DNA from 2 places in the Thalassospira sp. A40-3 genome. Region 2 is predicted to be linked to the other one. Evidence: riboswitches for the same ligand, from Rfam matches in the RefSeq annotation. Region 2 holds a riboswitch; the other holds the start of a gene.
The links. Region 2 has a riboswitch for glycine ahead of IT893_RS01705 (L-serine ammonia-lyase). Riboswitches for the same ligand answer to the same signal wherever they lie in the genome.
Positions count from the first base shown of each region.

Region 1: it holds a riboswitch for glycine, as region 2 does, so the genes downstream of both, gcvT (glycine cleavage system aminomethyltransferase GcvT) here and IT893_RS01705 (L-serine ammonia-lyase) in region 2, are expected to answer to the same signal.

Region 1 covers NZ_CP065428.1:3,602,010-3,612,181, reverse strand. The annotation lists gene IT893_RS16590 (bifunctional diguanylate cyclase/phosphodiesterase) at 1-2,244, opposite strand, end outside; gene rnhA (ribonuclease HI) at 2,513-2,962, opposite strand; gene IT893_RS16580 (homoserine kinase) at 2,988-3,956, opposite strand; gene ispH (4-hydroxy-3-methylbut-2-enyl diphosphate reductase) at 4,002-4,949, opposite strand; gene IT893_RS16570 (hypothetical protein) at 5,206-5,763, shown strand; glycine riboswitch at 5,867-5,965, shown strand; gene gcvT (glycine cleavage system aminomethyltransferase GcvT) at 6,136-7,248, shown strand; gene gcvH (glycine cleavage system protein GcvH) at 7,323-7,694, shown strand; gene gcvPA (aminomethyl-transferring glycine dehydrogenase subunit GcvPA) at 7,698-9,053, shown strand; gene gcvPB (aminomethyl-transferring glycine dehydrogenase subunit GcvPB) at 9,050-10,172, shown strand, end outside.
Region 2 covers NZ_CP065428.1:373,509-383,680, reverse strand. The annotation lists gene IT893_RS01725 (aspartate aminotransferase family protein) at 1-1,318, opposite strand, end outside; gene IT893_RS01720 (phosphotransferase enzyme family protein) at 1,315-2,316, opposite strand; gene fabG (3-oxoacyl-ACP reductase FabG) at 2,570-3,349, shown strand; gene IT893_RS01710 (dihydrofolate reductase family protein) at 3,432-3,965, opposite strand; gene IT893_RS01705 (L-serine ammonia-lyase) at 4,128-5,567, opposite strand; glycine riboswitch at 5,637-5,758, opposite strand; glycine riboswitch at 5,761-5,866, opposite strand; gene gpmI (2,3-bisphosphoglycerate-independent phosphoglycerate mutase) at 6,140-7,732, shown strand; gene IT893_RS01695 (murein hydrolase activator EnvC) at 7,722-9,065, shown strand; gene IT893_RS01690 (S41 family peptidase) at 9,062-10,172, shown strand, end outside.

The sequences.
Region 1 (10,172 bases), 1.1 Mb from region 2:
CTTTTCCTGCAGATAGACAAGCTGTTCGACTTCTTCCACGCCCTCGGCAACGACTTCGAGGTTAAGGCTGTGGCCAAGGCCGATGACGGCATCGACAATCGCCTTGTCATCGACATCGACATGAATGTCGTTCACGAAGGATCGGTCGATCTTGATCGAGGTCACCGGGAAACGTTTGAGATAGTTCAGCGACGAATAGCCGGTGCCAAAATCATCAATCGCGATCAGAACACCAAGTTCCTTGAGTTCCTTGAGCGTCGAGACGGCCTTTTCCGGGTTGTTCATCAGAATGGATTCGGTGATTTCAAGTTCCAGCGTGCCATGCGGCAGGGCAGTTTCCTTGACGATCTTGGTCACACTATCAACCAGTTCGGCATCCTGGAACTGTGCCGGGGACAGGTTGACGGCAATCCGAAGATCGGAAAGTGATGAGTCGCGCCAGATGCGTGTCTGACGGCAGGCCTTTTCAAGAACCCATGCACCCAGACGGTTGATCAGGCCGCATTCCTCGGCAACGGAAATGAATTCGCCGGGCAGGATCAGGCCGCGTTCCGGGTGATGCCAGCGTACAAGCGCCTCGGCACCGACGACGCGTTCGGTGCGGCAATCGATTTTCGGCTGATAGTAAAGTTCGAGTTGATCGTGTTCGAGCGCGTTGCGCAGATCTTCCTCGATGGTTTTGCGTTCCTTGACCCGTTCGTGCATCGACGGCAGGAAGAAGCGGTAATTATTGCGCCCTTCGGCCTTGGCGGCATACATCGCCATATCGGCGTTCTTGACCAGCTGTTCGGGGTTTTCGCCGTCTTCCGGGAACAGGGTGATACCGACACTGGCGGTCGAATGCAGGCGGATGCCGCGGCAATCAAATGGCTGGCACAGCTCGTCAATGATGCGTTGGGCAAGGGCGATGGTGTCTTCGATGTTCTGGACATCGGTCTGGATGATTGCGAATTCATCGCCACCAAGGCGGGCGGCGGTATCCGAATCCCGGATGATACGCGACAGACGCTGCCCCATTTCCTGGATCATCAGATCGCCAACATCGTGGCCGAAGTGGTCGTTGATATCCTTGAACCGGTCAAGGTCGACAAACAGAACCGTCACGCCGCGCTGGAAACGACGGGCCGACAGCAGCGCCTGACGCAGGCGGTCAAGGAACAGGGTGCGGTTCGGCAGGCTGGTCAGAACGTCATGGACCGCAAGGTGACGCATGCGGGCTTCGGTCTGTTTACGTTCGGTAATATCGGTGTAGGTCGCAACGTAACCGCCGCCCGGCATCGGGTTGTGATCAACCTGAATGACACGACCATTCGGGCGGGTCCGTTCCATGCGATAGGGTTCACGACGCCGGGCAATCGCAACGCGGTCGGAAATCAGTGCCTGAATGCTGACATCGCCGTATTCGCCGCGTTCGCCGTTATAGCGCAGGATATCGGAAAGCGGGGTGCCTTCCTTGACCAGATCGCGCGGCAGGTTCAGCAATTCGATATAGCGTTCGTTCCAGACCATCAGGTTCAGGTCCTGATCGAACAGACAGATGCCCTGACCGATATTGTGAAGGGTTGCTTCCAGCAGGGCCTGTTTGCGCTGGGCTTCTTCCTGCGCCTGCCCCTGAAGGGCGACCATTTCATTATATTCGCGGATCAGAAGCCCGAGTTCGTCCGAGCTGTTCCATTCCACCGGACGGCGCAGACGGCCGTGCTTGGTCATTCGAATGGAATGCAGCAATCGGTTGAGTGGTTCCTTGATCGAGCGTTTGTTGGCGATCAGAAGGCTTGCGGCCACGACCGAGATCAAAAGCCCGAACAGGATCATGTCGATCGCAATACGGCGGAACAGCAAATCCTGAACGCGGGCGTCGGTGAAGTAAATCACCAGTTCGCCAACGTCATGGCGGACGTTGTTGCGTTCGAAATAGACACGGCGCGAAAGTCGAAGCGTGTCGGTCAATTCGGATTGCGATACGCCGGTATGGGCAAATTCGGTGCCGTCTGCGCCCAGTGCCTGCACGGCAACGATGTCGCGATCGCGCGCCATGGCGTTTAGGGCAGATTCAATATTATCGACGTCGAGATACCAGAAAGGTGTGGCCAGAACGCGGGCGTTGATGTCGGCGGTCTGTTCGACTTTGCCATTCAGGTCGTCGCGCAGCACCTTGTAGCTGACATAGCCAAAGACGATGAAAAGCGCGAGCGAGAACAGCGAAACCAGCGGCAATGCGATAAACAGCAGCCGACTGCTCAAGGACTTTCGTTGTAAAAACCCGTACGATCCGCGTGACAAGCGTTCTCTCCCTGACACCCACTTTAGGCTAGTCGAATATAATGTACTCGACCTTTGTATGGGTGCCAACACCCCCTTGAATTAGTCTCAAGTCAAACCGCAACTTGATGAAAACGCAAGTTTGATTTCGTTAAACATTCAATTATCTGACACAAGCCAGCAAAGCTATTTATCTTGTAGCGAAGTCCCTCAGCTTCAAGCGGTTTTCCCGATAACCGCGAAAAATTCGTTATCGGGGCACGGCTTGGCGGGCCAATTCGTCGCATCTTTCGTTTTCCGGGTGACCGGCATGACCCTTGACCCAGTGCCACTCGACCTTATGCGGTTCAAGGGCTTGGAGCAAACGTTGCCATAGTTCCACATTCTTGACCGGCTTTTTATCGGCGGTTTTCCAGCCACGTTTCTGCCAGCCGAAAATCCATTTGGTAATGCCGTCGCGGACATAGCTGCTGTCGGTGTAGATATCGATGACACAGGGACGTTTCAGGGCTTCCAGCGCACTGATGGCCGCCATCATTTCCATACGATTGTTGGTGGTTTCCGGATCGCCGCCCGACATTTCCTTTTCGACACCCTTGAAGCGCAAAATAGCGCCCCAGCCACCGGGGCCGGGATTGCCGCTGCACGCGCCGTCCGTGTAAATCTCGACGCGGTTATCGTCACCGTTACTTGAAGTCATATTGTCGTGTTCCCCGCCTTTGTGCCTAATCCAGGCCATAGGCTGTTGCGTTTTCCACACGTTGGTGGAACCGCAATTTGTTGATGTATTCGCGCGGGTTCTTCGGGGTGACCAGCGCATCCTTGGGTGTATTCACCCAGTCATACAGCCGTGTCAGAAGGAACCGAAGACTTGCGCCGCGCGCCAGAATGGGCAGGGCGGCCTTTTCGACGTCCGAAAGCGGACGGACCTTGCTGTAATGCGACAGAAGGTTTTTGGCCTTGGTTACATTGAAGCTGTTGTCTGGTTCAAAGCACCAGGCATTCATGCAGATGGCAACGTCGTAGCAAAACAGGTCATTGCACGCGAAATAGAAGTCAATCAGCCCGGAAACGGCTTCCTTGTTTGGAAAGAAGAAGACGTTATCGGGGAACAGGTCCGCATGAATGACCCCTTTTGGAAGGGCGTGCGGCCAGTTTTCTTCAAGAAATGCGAGCTCTTCGCCAATCATCTTGCCAAGGCCGGGTTCGACATCGTCGGCATGTTCAGCGCAGCTGTCAAAAAGCGAACGCCATCCCTTGATGCTCAGCGCATTTGGCAGATGCATTTCGAAGTCCTGACCGGCTGAGTGCAACTCTGCCAGTGCGGCGCCAACCCCGGCACAGTGATGGGGTTGAATGCGCCTGGGCGACATGCCCTGCAGGAAAGACGTGATGGCAGCCGGGCGACCACAAAGGCGTCGCAGGGCAACACCGTCCTTGCCGTGGATCGGGGTCGGGCAATTCAGTCCCTTGGCCGACAAGTGATCCATCAGGCCAAGATAGAAGGGCAAATCATCGGGATTTACCCGCTTCTCATACAGGGTCAGGATATAAGGAGCCTTGGTCGTCTGAAGCAGGAAATTGGTGTTTTCGACGCCTTCTGCGATCCCCTTGAACGACACCACGTCACCGATATCGTATTCGGCCACAAAGCGGGAAATATCTTCGTCTGAAACGTCGGTATAGACGGCCATGAGTTCTATCGTCGTCCTGAGCTGAAAATAAGCATGTCCGCAGACCTAGCTGGCAAGCTGACGCGGCAGTTTGAAGGTGACATTCTCGTTGGTCAGCGTGATTGTTTCGACCGTCACGTCAAAGCGTTCGCGGCAGGCATCAATGACTTCCTCGACCAGGATTTCGGGCGCGGATGCGCCGGCCGTGATGCCAAGGCTTGAAATACCGTCAAGCTTGGACCAGTCGATATCCTTTGCCCGTTCGACCAGAACCGACCGTGTGCAGCCTTCGCGCTTGGCGACTTCGACCAGGCGGTTGGAGTTCGAAGAGTTCGGCGCGCCAAGGACCAGAATGGCATCGGCCTTTTCCGCGATCAGTTTGACCGCATGCTGGCGGTTGGTCGTGGCGTAGCAGATATCTTCCTTTTTCGGCACCGCGATTGACGGGAAACGCCGTTGCAGGATTTCAATGATCTTGGCGGTGTCATCAAGTGACAAGGTCGTCTGGGTCACGAAGGCCAGATTTTCCGGATCGCTGATTTCGATGGTTTCGGCGTCTTCCTCGGTCTCGACCAGGGTCATGCTGCCGGGCGGCAACTGGCCCATCGTGCCGATGACTTCGGGATGACCAGCGTGACCAATCAGAAGAATATGTTTGCCATCGGCGTGATGGCGTTCCGCCCCGCGATGGACTTTGGAGACCAGCGGGCAGGTCGCATCAAGATATTCAAGTTTGCGGGTTTCGGCCGCCTCGGGCACGGATTTCGGGACACCATGGGCCGAAAAGATCACCGGCACGCCATCGGGAACGGCATCAAGTTCGTCAACGAAAACGGCACCCATATCGCGCAGGCGATTGACCACGAATTTGTTATGCACGATTTCGTGGCGGACATAGACCGGTGCGCCATATTTTTCGAGTGCCTTTTCGACGATCTCGATGGCGCGATCAACCCCCGCGCAGAAACCGCGCGGATTGGCAAGAACGATCCGAAGGCTGGCTTTGTCAGACATGATACAGGTCCGGCTTTCCCAATTGCGTGCGGGCGTTGCCGACGCATTTTTCAAACATTCACGTTACATAACCTGCCTGATCATGCGGTGCAATGACTCTGGGGTAAATGGTCGGTGCGGGTTGGCCGAATTTTTGACGTTTTACACGGCCCAAGGCCTTTGAAGCGGGTTGTGCCGACATCCGCGACAGAATAGACTGCGCGCGGGCCGGTCGTCGCGATGCGGCCCGAAAACATTTGGTTTGATAGAGGCTTGGATGACAATCGGTAACGGACTTCGGCGCGTTTATGCATTGGGTATGGTCTCGCTTGGTGGATTGCTAAGCGCATGCGGCGGTGGCAACCCGTTCGAAGAACAGCCGGTCCCGGTTTGTCCGGCGGCCTATCTGCCAAAGGATACGGCAAAACTTGTCCAGTTCAGTGGTGCTGGCCGTGACCTGACCGATGTGATCGTCGAAGCCGAATTTACCGGATACCTCGGTGATTGCGGCTATGACCTTGATGACAAGGAACTTGATGTCATCATCAGCCCGATCATTACCGCCGAGCTTGGACCGGCAGCCCAGAACCGCAACGTTCAATTTAAATATTTCGTCGCCCTGCGCGACCCGAACGGCACCTTCATTCAGAAGTCGGTGTTTGACGTTAATATGGCGTTTGCCGACAATCTGAACATGGCACGCATCCGGGACGAACAGGTGACCCTGTCGGTGCCGCTGGACGATGTCTGGACCGGTCCGGATTACGAAATCTATCTTGGTTTCCAGCTGAGCGCGGACCAACTTGAGTATAATCGCCGCTTCGGAACCGATTGATTTTATTCGGGTTTGGTCATCTGAGACGCGGCAGGCCGATCGTGCCCGAAAAATAGGGGCTGGTCGGTTTGCGCGGAAACCCGTATAACAGAAACATACCCAAATGATGCACGTGGGAGAGGCCGCAGTCCTTATCGGATGAGCGGACGCCGAAGGAGCAACCACCCCGGAAACTCTCAGGCAACAGGACCGCGTGGAGATGGGACTCTGGAAAGCAGGTGACCTGAATTTCTGATCAGGAACACCTCGCCGAAGATGTAAGCAGACCGGCTTCCTACCCCGGATGTGATTCTTTCAGGCTCCAAAGACAGAGGGGGAATGTGGTTGGCCACTGGTCGGCTATATTTCGCAACGATTGTCCTGGAGAACCTGATGGCGGATCAAGAATCCGAACTTCTAAAAACTGCCCTTTATGATTTGCATGTGGAACTCGGTGCCAAAATGGTGCCGTTCGCTGGCTATGCCATGCCTGTGCAATATCCGCTTGGTGTGAAGGGCGAACATCTTCATACCCGTGCGAAGGCAGGCCTGTTTGATGTGTCCCATATGGGGCAGGTGCGTTTGACCGGCGAGAACCGCGTGGCGGAGCTTGAAAAGCTTGTGCCCGGTGATATCGCCATCCTCAAACCCGGTCGCACCCGCTATTCCGCGTTTACCCAGGACGACGGCACGATCCTTGATGATCTGATGATTACCAATGCGGGTGACAGCCTGTTTCTGGTGATCAATGCGGCCTGCAAGGACGATGATATCGTTCACATGCGTGCCAACCTTGGCGATGGTGTATCGCTTGAAGAAATCGATGACCGCGCGCTTCTGGCGCTTCAGGGCCCGGACGCGGCCAAGGTTCTGGCACGCTTTGCACCATCGGTTGCCGATCTGAAATTCATGAGCTTTGCCGAAGTCGACATCGCTGGCAGTCCGTGCTTTGTCACCCGTTCGGGTTACACTGGCGAAGACGGCTTTGAGATATCTGTACCCAACGCCGATGCCGAGGCGCTTGCACGCAAGCTGTTGGCCGAGGAAGAGGTCGAGGCGATTGGCCTTGGTGCACGTGATTCACTGCGCCTCGAAGCAGGTCTTTGCCTGTATGGTAACGACATTGATACCACCACGACCCCGGTTGAAGGGGATCTGAACTGGATCATTAATAAACGTCGCCGGGCCGAGGGTGGTTTCAAGGGCGCGGATGTGATCCTTGATCAGCTTGAACACGGTGCGGATCGCAAACGTGTCGGCATCAAGCCCGAAGGCAAGGCACCTGCACGCGAACACACCCAGATTTTGAACGCGGATGGCGAAGAAATCGGCGAGATTACATCGGGCGGGTTTGGCCCGACCGTCGATGGCCCGATTGCCATGGGGTATGTCGCAATTGAATTTGCCGAACCGGGTACCAAGGTCGATCTTATGGTGCGTGGCAAGGCGCGCCCGGCCGAGGTGGTCGAACTTCCGTTCGCGCCGCATCGTTATTTCCGCGGTTGAGAACCAGAATTTATCATAGAGAGAGCGGCGCTACGCTGCATTGGCACTGAATTGATCAACAGGGACAATGGAAGATGACTAAGAAATTTTCGCAGGAACATGAATGGATCGAGCTTGAAGACGGTGTGGCAACCGTTGGCATTACCGATTACGCGCAGCAGTCGCTGGGCGATATCGTCTATGTCGAGCTGCCGGAAGTTGGCAAGAAACTGACCAAGGATGGCGACGCCGCAGTTGTTGAATCGGTCAAGGCCGCCAGCGACGTTTACGCCCCGCTCGATGGTGAAATTGTCGAGGTTAACGAAGAGCTCGATGACAATCCTGCACTGGTCAATGAAGCCCCGGAATCGGATGGCTGGTTCTTTAGAATGACACTGACCGATGAATCCCAGCTTGATGAGCTGATGGATGAAGCTGCCTACAAAGACTTCGTCGAAGGCCTTTAAAACATGCGTTATCTCCCACTGACACGCGCTGATCGTGCTGCGATGCTTGATACCATCGGGGCATCATCGGTTGATGAACTTTACTGTGATGTGCCGGACGGCGCGTTGCTTGATGCACCTGTTGATTTGCCATCCCACCTTGGCGAAATGCAGGTCGAACGCGATATGATGGCCTTGGCCGCCAAAAACATGGGCGCATCAAGCGTGCCCAGTTTCCTGGGTGCCGGTGCCTATCGCCACCATGTTCCGGCGACGGTTGATTACGTGATCCAGCGCGGTGAGTTTCTGACCGCCTATACCCCGTATCAGCCGGAAATCGCGCAAGGCACGTTGCAATACCTGTTTGAATTCCAGACCCAGGTTGCCTCGATCACCGGGATGGATGTTGCCAACGCGTCGATGTGGGATGGTGCGACATCCTGTGCCGAAGCGGTGCTGATGGCCTGCCGTGCGACCCGTCGCAAGAAGGCAGTTCTTTCGGGTGGTTTGCATCCGCATTACCGCGAAGTGACCGAAACCTATTGCCAGTATAGCGACACCGAAGTTGCCGGACGTGATGGGCATCCGGAACATCAGGCAACTGCCGAAGAACTCAACGATCTGATTGATGATCAGACGGCTTGCGTTGTGGTGCAGTACCCGGACGTCTTTGGCCGCATTCAGGATCACACCCAGTTGGCCGATCTTTGCCATGCCAAGGGTGCGCTTCTGGTGGTGGTCTTTACCGAGGCGGTGGTGTTTGGTGCAGTGAAATCACCGGGCAGCTTTGGCGCAGACATCGTTTGCGGCGAAGGCCAGTCGATCGGTAATGCGCTGAATTATGGTGGGCCGTATGTTGGCCTGTTTGCCACCACGCAAAAGCTCGTGCGTCAGATGCCGGGCCGCCTGTGTGGTGAAACGGTCGATCAGGACGGCAAACGTGGCTTTGTTCTGACGCTGTCGACCCGCGAACAGCATATCCGCCGTGAAAAGGCGACCTCGAACATCTGCACCAACTCGGGCCTGTGTTCGTTGGCCTTTACGGTGCATATGAGCCTGCTGGGTGAAGATGGTTATCGCCGTCTGGCGACTTTGAACCATGAAAATGCCTGCAAGGCAGCCGATGCGATTGACGCCGTTGAAGGCGCATCTGTGGTCAATGACAGCTTCTTTAACGAATTCACCGTGAAGCTTTCCAAGCCGGCCGCCGAAGTGGTTGAAGCACTGGTTGCCAAGGGCGTCCTTGCCGGTGTGCCGCTGTCGCGCCTGTATCCGAACCGTTCGGATCTGGATAACTACCTGTTGGTTGCGGTCACCGAAACCAACACGGACGAGGATATCGCGGCCCTTGCGTCCGCATTGAAGGAGGCGCTGGCATGACCTTTACAACCCATACCGGCAACCGTGGACTTGTTCTTGAAGAACAGCTGATTTTCGAGCAGGGCCAGCCCGGCCGAACCGGCGTTGATTTGCCGGAACCAAAGGGCACCAAATCGCGCCTTGGCGGTCTTGACCGTGATAGCGACGTTGGTCTTCCGGGGCTTTCGGAGCCGCAAGTCGTGCGTCACTTCACGCGCCTGTCGCAAAAGAACTACGGCATTGATGCCGGTTTCTTCCCGCTTGGTTCGTGTACGATGAAGCATAACCCGCGCCTGAACGAAAAAGTCGCCCGTCTGCCCGGTCTTGCCGATCTGCATCCGATGCAGCCCGAAAGCACCGTTCAGGGTGCGCTGGAACTGATTGATCAGTGTGCGCATTGGCTTCTAGTCCTGACCGGCATGCCGGCGGTTTCCATGTCCCCGGCAGCGGGTGCGCAGGGCGAGCTTTGCGGCATGATGGCCATTCGCGCGGCCCTTGATGCACGCGGTGAAAACCGTCGTCGTGTTCTGGTGCCGGAATCAGCCCACGGGACCAACCCGGCAACCGCAGCCGCCTGTGGCTTTACAGTTGATTCGATCCCGGCGACCGAAGATGGCCGGGTTGATCTGGCGGCGTTTGAAGCCAAGCTTGGCGACGATGTGGCTGGCATCATGCTGACCAACCCGAACACCTGCGGTCTGTTTGAACGCGATGTGCGCAAGATTGCCGATCTGGTGCATGAAGCGGGTGGTTACTTCTATTGTGATGGTGCGAACTTCAACGCCATTGTCGGTCGGGTGCGCCCGGCAGACCTTGGCATTGATGCCATGCATATCAACCTGCACAAGACGTTCTCGACCCCGCATGGCGGCGGTGGACCGGGTTCAGGACCCGTTGTCTTTTCCGAGGCACTGGCACCGTTTGCCCCGATCCCGTATGTCGTGAAAAAGGGTGAGGGTTTCCATCTGGTCGAAACCGCAGACGAAGAAGACGGCATGAAGCCGTTTGGCCGTCTGAAGGGCTTCCATGGTCAGATGGGGATGTTCATTCGTGCCCTGACCTATATGAAAAGCCATGGTGCAGATGGCCTGCGTCAGGCATCGGGTGATGCGGTTCTGAATGCCAACTATTTGCTGGCGC
Region 2 (10,172 bases):
GCGACTTCGCCAGTGCCTCGATAAAGAAATCGACCTCGGACGATTTCAGGCAAAGCGGCGGGCGGATTTTCAATGTCTGGCCGAATTTCCCGGCCGCCCCGATCAGAACCCGGTTCTCGCGCATGGCATTGATGATGTCACTGACCAGTTGCCCGCTAGGGTTGGCAGGATCACCATCGGGGGACAGATCTACACCGATGAACAAGCCGGCACCACGCACATCCGTGATCCGGTCATCAATATCGGCCAGATGTAGCAAACCTTCGCGCAATGACTTGCCACAAAGGGCGGCGTTGGCCTGCAACTCTTCATCACGAATGACATTCAAAACGGCCAATCCCGTTGCCGAGGCCACCGGGCTTGCGGCAAAGGTGTTGAAATAACCGACATCATCGCAAAACGCGCTGAGCAATTCCGGGCGTACCGCAATGCCCGCCATCGGGAAACCATTGCCCATCGGTTTGCCCATGCTGACGATATCGGGTTCGACATCATGGCGGGCAAAACCCCAAAAGGCATCACCGGTGCGCGCAAAGCCCGGCTGCACTTCATCAGCGATAAACAGCCCGCCAGCACGATGGACAACCGCCACCGCCAACCGCAAAAACCCGCGCGGATTGGAAAACACGCCGTCGCTTGAAAAAATGCTGTCCGCAATCAGGGCCGCGACCCCGTAACCGCGATCCTGCAAAACAAGGGCTGCCTTGTTGACCTCGTCGGCAAAACCGGCGGCAACATCATCGCCATAAATCAACTTGCTTGGGGCCGGAACGGCAATGACATGATCGGGCAGATTGCCGCGTTTGAGTGCTGATGGTGAAATGTCTGTCACAGCACGCGTATTGCCGTGATAGGCGGACTCGGTCACGATAAAGCCGCTGGCACCTGTTGCCCGCTCGGCAATGCGCAGCGCAAGATCATTGGCTTCACTGCCGCTGCAGGTCAGAACGATATTTTCAAGGTAATCGGGGAATGTCGCCTTGAGCCGATCAAGATATTCCTCGGTCGTCTGATGCAGATAACGACTGTTGATATTAAGCTTCGCGGCCTGATCAGCCATGGCCGAGACCACGCGCGGATGGCAATGCCCGACCGAGGGCACATTGTTATAAAAATCAAGATAGCTCGTTCCGTCCGCCGCCGTCATCCAGCAGCCAGAACCCGACACCATTTCAATCGGATCACGGTAAAACAGCACCGATGCCGCCCCAAAGTTCCGGGTCCGCCGCGACAAAAGATCATCGCCGGCTGGGGGTCGGCCAAAGGAGGTTTTGCCGTCATAGGCGTTCATATCAAGGATGGGGCGCACAGGCTTCATTTCGCGCCCTCGGCTGTCAGATAATCCTGCGCCATTTGCAGGGTGCCTGCGGTAAAGCCCGTGCCCATTTCCTGCGCGGTCGGTGTTTCCGGGTGGCTCGCAATCCATGCTGTCAAAAGCAGGCGACGCAGCATCACAAAGCTATCAAGCATCGCCGCATCGCTGACCGAAAACGGCGCGACAGTTCGGTACCCTTCAATCCAGGCTTCCTTGAGTGCCGGGACAATCGGATCAAGCTCGATAAAGCTGATGGCGGCGGCAAAGTCATAGCCAAACCAGCCAAAGCCACAATCATCGAAATCGATCACCCCCAACCGGTCACCATCGACCAGAAGATTTGCCAAACGCAGATCCGCATGGATCAGGCCATAGCAATCATTGCCCATGCCAAAGGCTGCCAGCTTCTGATCAAGATGCACACAAAGCCGTTCCAGCAAGGCCAAACCATTGGCATCAAGCCCGGGGGCCGCGCGCCAGTCGCCCCAATGCGGGTTGGCCCCCAGGGTGGTATCAAACGTCCAGCTTTTGCGCACGAAATTGACCGAACGCGTCCATTGCCGGGCATGTCCATGCAGACGCGCACTGATCGCCCCAAGTTTGAAGAACCCATCGACCAATGCCTCGTCGGCAGAGGGTTCCTCGCCGCTCATGAAATCGAAGGCGACCACATGACGACTAACCCCGCCGTGATCAAATTCGGCGACCAATGATCCGTCACTGCGCAGGCGCGGCTTGGGGGTATCGACGATATCACTAGCCCGCAGGGCATTGATCCAGGCCAGTTCGGATTCAATTTCCGCCCGCGTGTGATAGTCCGGCCGATGCACCCGCAAGATCAGCTTCGCACCACTGTCGGGATCAGTTGCCAGAAAGGTCGCATTTTCCGAAACGGTCAGAAGCGACACATCGTTGTCTTCGCCCATGCCCCAACCCGGCAGGACCGAAACCGCGCCCTCTTTCAGGACATCAATCATGTTGTCATCGTAAATGCCGCCCAACCGATGCCTCCTGTCGCTTTCTCATGACCGCCCGAAACGGGTATTAGCGCCGTTTCCGGGCGGCCTCGGTGCCATTTTGTGAATAATGCGGCACAAAATGTGTAACTTGCAACATTTTTTGTTGCATCACGGAATATTTCGACCAATCATCAAGAAAACATAACGCAGCGCACAATCAGGGAACCGGCAATCCGCAGCGCAGAATAAAGCTGGTGCAGGCGCATTACCCCATGACTTCACGAAAGGATCAACCATGCTGACTTCGATTTCAGGCAAAAGCGTCATCGTCACCGGTGGCTCCAAGGGCATTGGCAAGGGCATCGCCAAGGTATTTGCTAGCAAGGGGGCAAAGGTCATGATCGCGGCCCGCACCGAAAAGGACGCGGCAACCACCGTCGATGAAATCGAGGCTACCGGCGGCACCGCCGACATGTTCCTGTGTGATGTTTCGGATTTTGATCAGGTCTCTGCACTGGCGGAATACACGGCCAAAACCTTTGGCGGGATTGATATCCTTTGTGCCAATGCCGGTATCTTTCCGCAGATCAAGATGATCGATATGACGGCTGATGACTGGGATCAGGTGATGTCAACCAACCTTAAAAGCAGCTTCCTGTGCGTAAAGGCCTGCATCTCCAATTTCGAAAAATCCGGCAAGGGGCGCGTGGTGATTACATCCTCGATTACCGGGCCGGTGACGGGCTATCCGGGCTGGTCACATTACGGCGCTTCAAAGGCCGGCCAGCTTGGCTTTATCAAAACCGCAGCCATGGAACTGTCGCGCTATAACACGACCATCAATGCCGTCATGCCCGGCAATATCATGACAGAGGGCCTGGCCGATCTTGGTGAGGATTATCTGAGCTCGATGGCGAACTCGATCCCGCTGAAACGTCTGGGCAGTGTCGAGGATATCGCCAATGCCGCCCTGTTCTTTGCATCCGATGAAGCGGCCTATATCACCGGCCAGCAGATCGTGGTCGATGGCGGTCAGATCCTGCCGGAATCGCTTGAGGCACTTGAAGAGATCTGAGCCCTCACCCCGCGCAAAACGGCATAGAACGACAAAGCCCGCATCCGGTTCACCAGATGCGGGCTTTGGTTTTTTTTCGGGTTTAGGCCAAACCGTACTGGCTGCGCACGACACCGGAATTGTAGCGCTCGGACGCCAGAAGACGGGGTTTGATCCCCCCGGCATCGCGCCCGAACAATGAAATGCCGGACCCCAGCACTTCCGGGATCGTAAAGATATCAAGCTGATCGGCAAACCCGCCAAACAGGAACTGTGTCACCACACTGCCCCCGCCGACGACCCAGATGTCACCATCCGCCGACCGCCGGTCGCGCAATTGATCGACCAGTTCGATGATACTCCCGCCATAGGCCTCGGTATTGGCAGGCCGATCTTTGGGCAGATCGCGGGAAGTCAAAACGATTGTGCGGCGGGCCTCATAGGGCCAGTCGCCAAATTCCATCACCTGATCAAAGGTGTTTCGCCCGATGATCAGCGTACCGACGGAGTCCAGAAAGTCGTCAAAGCCGAACTCGGCCGGGTCATATTCCCCCAACCAGTCCACCGCACCATTAGCACGCGCAATGAAGCCATCCAGACTGACCGCGATGTAAATGCGGAACAGTTTTTTGCTCATGTCTATGTCCAACCGATATTGGGGTCTTTGCCCCTATTTTTAGTCGGCAAATCATAGCAAAACACCAACCGCAAGTCGCAAGAAACAAAAGCAGAAAACCGTCTAATTTACATTGCAGATGCCAGAAAGCCCGGTTTTCTGCCCTATTCTTAAGAGTTGGGATCAGCACTCCACCACGTTGACATTGACCGCAAGACCGCCCTGGCTGGTTTCCTTGTACTTGCTTTGCATGTCGAGTCCCGTCTGGCGCATGGTCTCGATCACCTTATCAAGCGAAACGGTATGCTGGCCGTCACCGCGCAATGCCAGACGTGCAGCATTGATCGCCTTGACCGCACCCATGGTGTTGCGTTCGATGCAGGGCACCTGCACCAGACCGCCAATCGGATCGCAGGTCAGGCCAAGGTTATGTTCCATACCGATCTCGGCGGCGTTTTCGACCTGTTCGGGCGTTCCGCCCAGCACGGCACACAGCGCGCCAGCCGCCATTGAACAGGCAACCCCGACCTCGCCCTGACAGCCAACTTCGGCCGCCGAGATTGAGGCGCGCTTTTTATAGATCGACCCGATGGCCGCCGCAGTTAAAAGGAATTCACGAATTTTGTGCTGATTGGCGTTGGCACCGAACTTTTCGTAATAACGCAGAACGGCGGGAATAACGCCTGCGGCCCCGTTGGTCGGTGCGGTCACAACCCGACCGCCTGCGGCATTTTCTTCGTTCACGGCAAGGGCATAAAGATTGACCCAGTCAATCACCGTCAGCGGATCACGCAGGCCAGCTTCGGGCTTTTCGGTCAGTTCCTTGTAAAGGTTCGATGCCCGACGTTTGACATTCAGGCCACCGGGCAAGATACCGTCAGTGCGGATGCCACGGTCAATGCAGCTCATCATCGCGTCATGAACGCGATCAACAAAGGCGATGGTTTCATCGGAGCTGCGCCAGCTTTGTTCATTCTCCATCATGATTTCCGCGATGGAGCGCCCTTCGCGCTTGCAGATTTCCATCAGTTCGTCGGCGGACGAAAACGGAAATGGCAAGGTGATGTTATCGCCGGAATATTCCGCACCGTGATCGTCACTGGATACGATAAAGCCACCCCCGACCGAGAAATATTCCTGGGTATGGATTTTCACGCCATCGCGGTCAAAGGCGGTAATGCGCATGCCATTGGGATGCTGCGGCAGGGTTTCGGTGAAATGAAACACCAGATTGGTATCGCGGTTAAAGGCAACCGGATACTGCCCGTAAAGCTGCAACTGGCTGGTTTCATCAATCGCCTTCACAGTCGGCACAATATCATCAGGATCGATATTGCGCGGGCGCTTTCCATTCAGGCCCATGATCACCGCGGTATCGGTTGCGTGCCCCTTGCCGGTCAGGGCAAGCGATCCATAAAGATCAACCACGACACTGCCGGACTTTTGTAAAAGATTGCGCGCCTCAAGCTCAAGGCAGAAACGATATCCCGCGCGCATCGGGCCAACCGTATGCGAACTCGAAGGACCGATACCGATTGTGTAAAGGTCAACAACCGACAGGTTGACGTCATGTTGGGATTTCTTTTGCGATCCCGAAGAGGGATCGGTCGCGGGATTTGTCATCAAGGGCCTCCTTCACGGCTCAATAACGCGCTTGTTTTCGCGCTGTTTACGAACCGGTGTTTTTGCCCCCTCTGTCCCTTGACCTGAGATTATCCGCCCTGCCCGATCAAGATCGGCTTGGGGCGTTCATCCTTCGGTGGAAACCTGACCAGCGCTTTCTCCCAGGCGCTTTTTGGTTTCTCTCTCCAGAGCCTCTTCCGTGACGGTCCATCTGCCTGAGAGTGTTTATGAGGCATTGCTCCTTCGGCGCCGCACATCATGCAAATCGCGTGATATCCGAACTCTCCCGTCACGGTGCGAGATAACATTTCTGCCACCTCAGAGGTTCACCGTCAGATTGAACACTATCTGCGTCTTTAGACACTGTCAAAAGAACTGGTTTGCATCTGCAAAATTTTCTGCGGCAGATGCTGTTAAGCAACGGTAATCGTGCTAAATTGCCCGGGTAATTGATGTACCCGTCGTGCGCGAAGACTGACCCACCCTGTCCGCATGGCGGGATTGATGGCGAAAGAGCCCGTAAGTCACCATATTTACGGGACATTCAGCCTTTTCCTTTATCTGTGGGGTTTATGAACGTGACTGTATCGAATTCCGTAAAGCGCCCGCGCCCTGTGGTGCTGTGCATTCTGGACGGCTGGGGTTATCGCGAAGAAAGCAAGGACAACGCTGTCGCCCTTGCCAACACGCCTGTCTGGGATGACCTTTACGCCAACAATCCGACCGGGTTTCTTAAGGCCTGCGGTCTGGATGTTGGCCTGCCCGAAGGTCAGATGGGCAACTCGGAAGTCGGTCACATGAACCTCGGTGCTGGCCGTGTGGTCATGCAGGAACTGCCCAAAATTGACGAGGCCGTCAAAACCGGCACCATCGCCAATACCGACACCGTCAAAAAGATCATCGCCAAACTTTCCGATTCCAATGGCGTTTGCCATATCGCGGGTCTTCTGTCCGAAGGCGGGGTGCATTCCCATCAGGCCCACATGGCGGCCCTGGCCAAGATCATTGCAGGTGCCGGTGTGCCGGTAAAAATTCACGCCTATCTTGATGGCCGTGATACCGCACCGAAAAGTGCCGCCAAGTTCCTTGAGAAATTCCGCGCCCTGATCGGTGATGCCAATGTTGAAATCGCCACAGTCACCGGCCGTTATTACGCCATGGACCGCGACAACCGTTGGGAACGCGTAAGCCAGGCCTATTTCACGATGGTTCAGGGCAAGAATTACGCCGATGGCCGCAGCGCAGAAAGTGCGGAGGCCGCGATTGCCAACGCCTATGAAGCCGGTACGACCGATGAATTTGTTCTGCCGACCGTGATTGGCGATTATGATGGCATCAAGGACGGCGACGGCCTTCTGATGACTAATTTCCGGGCGGACCGCGCACGTGAAATCCTTGCCGCCCTCTGCGCACCGGAATTTGACGGCTTTGATCGCGGCACGCCGATCAAGTTCGCCGTTCAGGCCGGGATGGTCGAATATTCGTCCGAACATGCCAAATACATGGATGCGATCTATCCGCCGCAGACCCTGCCAAACATCTTTGGCGAAGTGGTATCCAAGGCCGGCATGAAGCAGCTTCGCATCGCCGAGACCGAAAAATACCCGCATGTTTCGTTCTTCTTTAACGGCGGCGAAGAACAGGTATTCGAGGGCGAGGACCGCATTCTGGTCGCCTCCCCCAAAGTCGCGACCTATGACCTGCAGCCGGAAATGTCGGCACCGGAAGTGACCGAAAAACTGGTCGCTGCCATCAAGTCGGAAAAATACGACACCATCATCCTGAACTTTGCCAACCCGGACATGGTCGGCCATAGCGGCATCCTTGAAGCCGCGATGAAGGCCGCAGAGGCGGTTGATACCTGCCTTGGCAAAGTGATTGACGCGATCAAGTCGGTCGGTGGCGTTGCCTTTGTCACCGCTGATCACGGCAACTGCGAAGTGATGGTCGATCCGGAAACCGGCGAACCGCACACGGCACATACACTTAATCTCGTTCCGACCATCCTTGTTAACGGTCCGGAAGGGGTAACATTGGAAGATGGTCGTTTGGCCGATGTCGCACCGACCTTGCTGCAATTGCTTGGCGTGCCGCAACCGGCAGAAATGACTGGTAAACCCTTGCTTAAGGGCCTGAAACAGAATGACGCGCTTCTTGCGAGCTAAGTTAGCTTATGAGATCGCCCTGCCTGCGCTGATCGCTTTTGCGGTTTTTGCTGCAGGCGGGGCTGCGCCTTCTTTTGCCCAATCGCTGCAAAAGGTTGATCAGCAACTTGATCAACTTGAAAACCAGCTTTCCGAACAGCAAAAACAGGAAGAGTTCCTGTCACGCAAATCACGGGAACTCTGGACCGAGGAACAAGCCCTTCAGTCCGAGGCGATATCTGTCGCCAGACGCACCCAGCGCCTTGAAACGACGCTGACCGAACTGGAAGATCAGCTCGAAACGCTTGAAGCACGTGAAAAGGTCGCCGCCACCAGCCTTGAAGACAAGGCCGGGCAATATGCCCGCATCCTGATGGCCCTGCAGCGCCTGTCGACCACCCCGCCCGAAGCGGTCATTGCCCTGCCAACATCGCCGCAGGATACGTTGCGTTCGGCGGTATTGCTTAAGGCCGCCCTGCCCGGTGTCGAACAGCACGCCCGCGATCTGCGCAAGGAACTAGGCGAGATTGCCACGCTGCGCGAAGATATTCGCAATCGTCGTAGCGAATTGGCCGCTGCCACCCAGGAATTGCAACAAGAACGCGCATCCCTTGCCGCCCTTCTGGATGAAAAGCGCCGCCTGCGCGCCCAGACAGAGGCCGAGGCCGAAGAAGCCGCCAAGGCGGTAAGTGCACTTGCCGATGAAGCCAAATCGCTGGGCGAGCTTTTGCGCAATCTGGAAAATCGTGCTGAAGGGCTGCCACGCCCGCGCGCCCGCCCGGAAGTTCGTGTTGCGACACGTACCGAACCGGATGCAGACACGCTTGGTGCGACAACAATTGCCAAAAACACACCGCCACCGCCGCCCGAAAGCAAATCTGATGCGGGGAATACCGGTGGTACTGACACAAGTGACGAAGAATTCGCTGTTGGCAGTTCGATCACACTGGCACAGGGCAACCTCCGCATGCCCGCCAGTGGTAAAGTGGTTACACTTTTTGGTGAAAAATCACGCGGCCCGGATGGTTTGACCGTAAACAGGTCCAAGGGAATTGAGATCAGCACACGCGCAAATGCGCAGGTTGTCTCACCTTTTGACGGCAAAGTTGTCTTTGCCGGCCCCTTCCGCGGGTATGGCCGGCTCTTGATTATCGAACACGGCGAAGGATACCATAGCCTTATCGCCGGTTTTGATCGGCTGGACAGTGTGGTAGGACAATATCTATTGGCGGGCGAACCTGTTGGTATTATGGGTGAAACTTCGCCAAAACTATATCTGGAGATGCGCCAGAACGGGGAAGCAATCAATCCGCTTCCATGGCTGGCCTCGAAAAACGGCAAGGTAAGTGGATGAAAACCTCACGATTGGCAGTACTCGCACTCGCGACCGGCATGACTATCGGCCTTGCGTCGCCAGTTTTGGCGCAATCTTCAACCTCCTCGGCTGAGACCTATCGGCTGCTCAACCTGTTTGGCGATGTGTTCGAACAGGTCAAAAGCAAATATGTCGAAGACGTCGATGACAAAAAACTGATTGAAGCGGCCATTAACGGCATGCTGACATCGCTTGATCCGCATTCCTCATATCTGAATATGGATAATTTCGAGGAAATGCAGGTTGATACCCGCGGCGAATTCGGTGGCCTTGGCATCGAAGTCACCATGGAAGACGGCTTTGTCAAAGTCATCGCGCCGATCTATGACACACCCGCCGAAAAGGCTGGCCTTCAGCCGGGCGACTTCATTACGCATATCGATGGCACCGCCATTCGCGGCATGACGCTGAATGATGCGGTCGAGATGATGCGCGGCAAGGTCAATACCGACATCGTCCTGACCATCATCCGCAAGGGTGAACAGGCACCGTTCGATGTCACCCTGACCCGTGCGGTGATTAAGATCCAGTCGGTCCGCGCCGAACCGAAAGACGATATCGGCTATATCCGTATCACCAAATTCAACGAACAGACCGCCAGCGGCCTGCAGCGCGCCATTGCTGACATGCGCGAAGAAATCGGCCCGGAAATCAAGGGACTGGTGATCGACCTGCGCAACAACCCGGGCGGTTTGCTTGATCAGGCGATCTCGGTTTCCGATGCCTTCCTTGATAAGGGTGAAATCGTATCGACCCGTCCGCGTGATACCGAAAACACCGAACGTTACAATGCACGTAGCGGTGACCTCAGCGAAGGTTTGCCGATTGTGGTTCTGATCAATGATGGTTCTGCCTCGGCATCCGAAATTGTCGCAGGCGCCCTTCAGGATCATCGCCGTGCGGTCATTATGGGTACGCGAAGCTTCGGCAAGGGGTCGGTCCAGACCATCCTTCCGATGCCCGGAAACGTGGCACTTCGTCTGACCACGGCGCGGTATTACACGCCGTCAGGCAAGTCCATTCAGGAAGTCGGCATTGTGCCGGACATCATCGTTCCGCAGGCACGTGTCGAAAGCATCGAGGCGG